DNA from 2 places in the Thioalkalivibrio sp. AKL12 genome. Region 1 is predicted to be linked to the other one. Evidence: predicted binding sites of a transcription regulator. Region 1 holds the regulator's gene; the other holds the start of a gene.

Evidence for each region. The regulator LexA, encoded in region 1, represses DNA repair genes until DNA is damaged. The targets are predictions, from matches to a motif close to TACTGTNNATATNNACAGTA.
Region 2: the regulator LexA is predicted to act here: its motif matches at 1,246-1,265, upstream of D579_RS0105805 (error-prone DNA polymerase).

What each region holds. Positions count from the first base shown of each region.
Region 1 covers NZ_KB898889.1:229,588-231,989, reverse strand. The annotation lists gene D579_RS0101075 (Lrp/AsnC family transcriptional regulator) at 91-582, shown strand; gene lexA (transcriptional repressor LexA) at 937-1,554, shown strand; gene imuA (translesion DNA synthesis-associated protein ImuA) at 1,872-2,402, shown strand, end outside.
Region 2 covers NZ_KB898894.1:13,756-16,157, forward strand. The annotation lists gene D579_RS0105805 (error-prone DNA polymerase) at 1-1,244, opposite strand, end outside; gene D579_RS0105810 (phosphatidylserine/phosphatidylglycerophosphate/cardiolipin synthase family protein) at 1,428-2,402, shown strand, end outside.

The DNA.
Region 1 (2,402 bases):
CCCCCGGCATAACCTTGCGTTTTTCCCTAAGAGCTCAATAGTTGCGCACTATCCTTGCGCAATAAAGCCACTTTAGAGCAATATTCAACCATGAAACCCGAACCACACCGACTCGACCGCTATGACCGCCGCATCCTCGAGATCCTGCAGGAGGATGCGAGCCTGTCCAATCAGGCCCTGGCCGATCGCGTGGGGCTCAGCCCCTCCCCCTGTCTGCGTCGGGTGCGTGCGCTGGAACAGGCCGGCGTCCTGTTGAGCCGCGTAGCCCTGCTGGATCGGCGCAGCCTGGGGTTGGAGCTGACCGCCCTGATCCATATCGGCATGGACCGCCACACCCCGGAGCGCTTCGCCCACTTCGAGGAGACCGTGGCGAGCTACCCCGAGGTCCAGCACTGCTACCTGATCACCGGCCAGTCGGCGGACTACATGCTGCAGGTGGTCGTCCCCGACATGGATGCCTACCAGGAATTCCTGCTGCGCCGGATCACCCGACTGGAGGGCGTGGACAGCGTCCATTCCAGCTTCGTGCTGCGCCGCGTGGTCGACCGCACCGCCCTGCCACTGGACTACACCCCCACCTGAATACCACCTCAAGACCCAGGGCGGATTGACCACGAAGGCACGAAGAAAGGCAACGGCCGGCAGGATTTGATGAGCGAAGCGAATCGCATCGTGTAGCCATCCCAAGGGTGGCGAGGTTCCCGGATCGATGCGTTTCGCTTCGCTCAACAGCATCCTACGCCCGGCCCGCGACACCTCCCTGGGTTTTCTCCGTAATCCTCTGTGGCGCAACTGCCCTTGACCTTCTTCGTGCGCTTCGTGGTGGAACAAACCGGCCGTCAGGAGCAAACACGCACTCCGGATGGATGCGCCGCTCTTGTCCTCGCGCCAGCGACCCCTGTACTGTATATATAGACAGCAACCGGAGGGTGCCCCGTGTCGCTCACTGCACGCCAGCAAGCCATCTTCGACTACATCGCCGAGACCATCGCCACCCAGGGCACGGCACCGACCCGCAGCGAGATCGCCCGGGCCTTCGGCTTCCGCTCGCCCTACGCGGCCGAGTGCCATCTGAAGGCCCTGGAGAAGAAAGGCGCGATCGAACTGCTGGGCGGCACCTCCCGCGGCATCCGCCTGCCGGGCGCCGCCCGTGGCGCACCGGCCGAACTCCCTCTGGTCGGGCGCGTCGCCGCCGGCTCGCCGATCCTTGCCACCGAGCATATCGAGCGCCACTATCGGGTCGACGACGCCCTGTTCCGCGGCCGCCCGGACTATCTCCTGCGCGTACACGGCGAGAGCATGCGCGACGCCGGCATCCTCGACGGCGACCTGCTGGCCGTGCGCCAGACCCCGGAGGCCCGGCCCGGCCAGATCGTGGTCGCCCGCATCGAGGACGAAGTCACCGTCAAGCGCATCGCGCAGGACGGCCCGAAGGTACGCCTGCTCCCGGAGAACCCCGACTTCGCCCCCATCGAGATCGACCTCGAGCGCCAGGAACTGGCCATCGAGGGGATCGGCGTGGGCGTGCTGCGCGATCTCGACCCGCAGGCCTAGGGAAACACTGACTCATGTACACACTCGCGTTGGCACCCCAGGTTTTCCGAGACAAGGCGCGTCGTGCAACAGGTAGTGGTTCTACCTGCCCGTTTTTGATGGATTCGGGGCGCAACGCAGGATCGGGGAACCTGGGGCGCCAACCCCACAAACGATTGAAGGCAGGGGCTCGGCCGCCCATTGTTGATGAAAACGGGCGCGGGAACGGCGTTGCGGCTCCCTTGTGCAGAATGACTGCACCGCAGTCACCGCGCCTTGTTCGCACGCAAAAGCGACTCGAGCGCGAGCGTGTACATGAATCAGTGTTTCCCTAAGCCATGAGCGCGCTGGATACCCTGCTCGACCACCCGGCGCTTTGGCGCGGCCGCAGTGCGGCTCCGGCCACGGATGCCCCGGTCTGGCCCAGCGGCCATGCGGAGCTGGATCGGGCCCTGGGCGGCGGCTGGCCGCGCGGCCAGTTGATCGAACTGCTGGGCGCCCCGTTCGGCTGCGGCGAGACCCGGCTGCTGGTCCCCATGCTCGCCGCCTGCGGCCGCGAGGGCTACTGGATCGCGCTGATCGCACCGCCGGCCACGCCCTGGCTACCCGGCTGGCAGACCCTCGGCATCCCGCCGGAGCGGGTCCTGCTGATCCATACCGAGCATGATCGCGACACCCTGTGGGCCGGCGAGCAGTGCCTGCGCGACCCGGCGTTCGGCGTCCTGCTCGCCTGGCTGCGCGGCCCCGTGGAGACGGCCCTGCTGCGCCGGTTGCGTCTGGCTGCCAGCGAGAGCCGGGCCTGCGCGATCCTGTACCGGCCACCAAACGCCGCGGCACAGCCTTCGCCGGCCCACCAGCGCCTGCGCTGG
Region 2 (2,402 bases), on a different contig from region 1:
CCGTAGCGCTGGTAGATGTACTGGATGACCTCTTCGCGGCGCTCGTGTTCGAAGTCGACATCGATATCCGGCGGCTCGCCGCGCTCGGCGGAGATGAAGCGCTCGAACAGCATGCTGGAGCGCGAGGGATCGACTGCGGTGATGCCGAGGGCATAACACACGGCCGAATTGGCGGCCGAGCCGCGCCCCTGGCACAGGATCCCGCGGCCACGGGCAAAGCACACGATGTCGTAGACGGTCAGGAAGTACGGCTCGTAGCCCAGCTCGCGGATGATGCCCAGTTCGCGTTCGATCTGTTCCTGCACGTTCGGCGGGATGCCGTCGGGCCAGCGCTTGAGCGCGCCCTTGAGGGTCTCCTCGCGCAGGTAGGCGGACGGGGTCATGGTCTTCGGCAACGGGTCGGTGGGGTAGCGGTAGGTGACCGCGTCCAGCGAGAAGTCGCAGTCCCGCGCGATGGTCACACTGGCCTCAAGCCAGGCGGCGGGATACAGCGTGGCCAGCTCGGCCCGCGGGCGCAGGCAGCGTTCCCCATTGGGGAAGCGTTCATGCGCCGCCTCCGCGACCGTCGAACGCAGGCGCAGGGCAGTAAGCACGTCCTGCAGGGCGCGCCGGCCGCGCCGGTGCATGTGCACGTCGCCGCAGGCGACGAGCGGGAGTCCAGTGGCGGTTCCCAGCGCCCGGGCGCGGGCCGTCAGGGTGGCATCTTCGGGGGTACGCAACTGGCTCACGGCCAGGTGGCCCTGACCTAGGGCGGCCCATCCGGACAGCCAGTGGGCCGCTTCGGCGAGCGACGCCCCTGGGCTGTCGGCCTCGACCCGCAGCAGGCTGTGCCAGCCGGCGCGGCTCTCGGCGGGCAGGGCATCCAGGTCGGCGCGCGTCAGGTGGTAGTGTCCCTTGTTCGCCGCGCCGCGGGCCCGAGTGACCAATCGACACAGGGCGGCGTATCCCGTGGGATTGCGCACCAGAAGCGTCAGGGTGGGGCCATCGGCCAGCCGGAAGGTCGCCCCCAGGATCAGGTGTAACCCACATTCCTTTGCTGCCGAGTGTGCTCGTACTGCACCCGCCAGCGAGGCGATATCGGTCAGCGCCAGCGCGCGATAGCCCAGTTCCTGCGCCCTTTCGACCAGTTCCTCCGGGTGCGAAGCCCCGCGCAGGAACGAGAAGTTGCTGAGCGTCGTCAGTTCGGCATAGGCCGGGGGGGCGACAGGATGCTTGCGGGTGGGGGTATGGGCTTCGATCTCCATATACTGTCGATATATACAGTATTTGGAGATCGCCCCACAATGACCGCAGGGATCGCCAACCCATTACGCTTGAACGTGGTGCCGGGATTCCAGGCCTCTGACGAACCGCTCCCCAGTTTGTTGTAATCGTCTGTGTACACTGAGCGAAGATCCTCATGTATTCGCTGCGTGCCTGGAGACCCCATGCGCTACGTCCTGCTCCCGATGGTGTTGATTTCCCTGATCTTTGCGCTGGGGAATGTGGTGCTGTTCAACGCGTTGCCGAAACCGGACCGGCTGAAAGAGCCGCTGGCGCTGGAGTACGGGACTTCGTCGGAGCAGTTCCGGCGGGACATGGGCCTGCTCCTGCAGCAGCCGATCGTGAGCGGCAACCGCATTGACCTGTTACAGGACGGCGAGGCCATCTACGCGGCCAAGATCGAGGCGATCGAAAACGCCGAGCATTCGGTCACCTTCGAGGTATACGAGTACTGGGGCGAGCAGGCGGCGATCTTCTCCGAGGTCCTGGCGCGTGCGGCGGAACGCGGGGTTCGGGTGCATGCCATGCTGGATTTCCTTGGTTCGCGCGATGCTGACCCGGAGATGTTCGAGCGCATGGAAGAGGCCGGGGTGGAGCTGGTGCGCTGGCGCGAGCCGTCCTGGTACCAGTTATCGCGCTTCAATCACCGCACGCACCGCAAGCTATTGGTGGTGGACGGTCATACCGGTTTCATTGGGGGAGCCAATGTGGCCGATCCCTGGGTTGACGGTGACGACCGCGATGGCTATCGCGACAATCACTTCCGCATCCAGGGCCCGGTGGTCGGCAATCTGCAGGCGGTGTTCCTGGAGACCTGGCTGGACGCCACGGGGCGGATGCCCACCGGCGAGGCGTATTTCCCCGAGCTGTCCGAAATGGGGGATCGCGACGCCCAGATGGTTAACAGTGCCCCGCGCGAGGGGCGTCACCGGGTACGCCTGATGTTTCTGCATGCCATCGCCGCGGCGGAAGAGCACATCACGATCGGCACGGCCTATTTCTATCCCGATCCGCGGTTCCTGGAGGTACTGGAGGAGGCGGCCGACCGGGGCGTCCGTATTCGCGTGCTGGTCCCGGGCGACAGCATGAACTTCGGTTTCTTCCGTCATGCATCGGTCAATCGCTGGCGGCCGATGCTC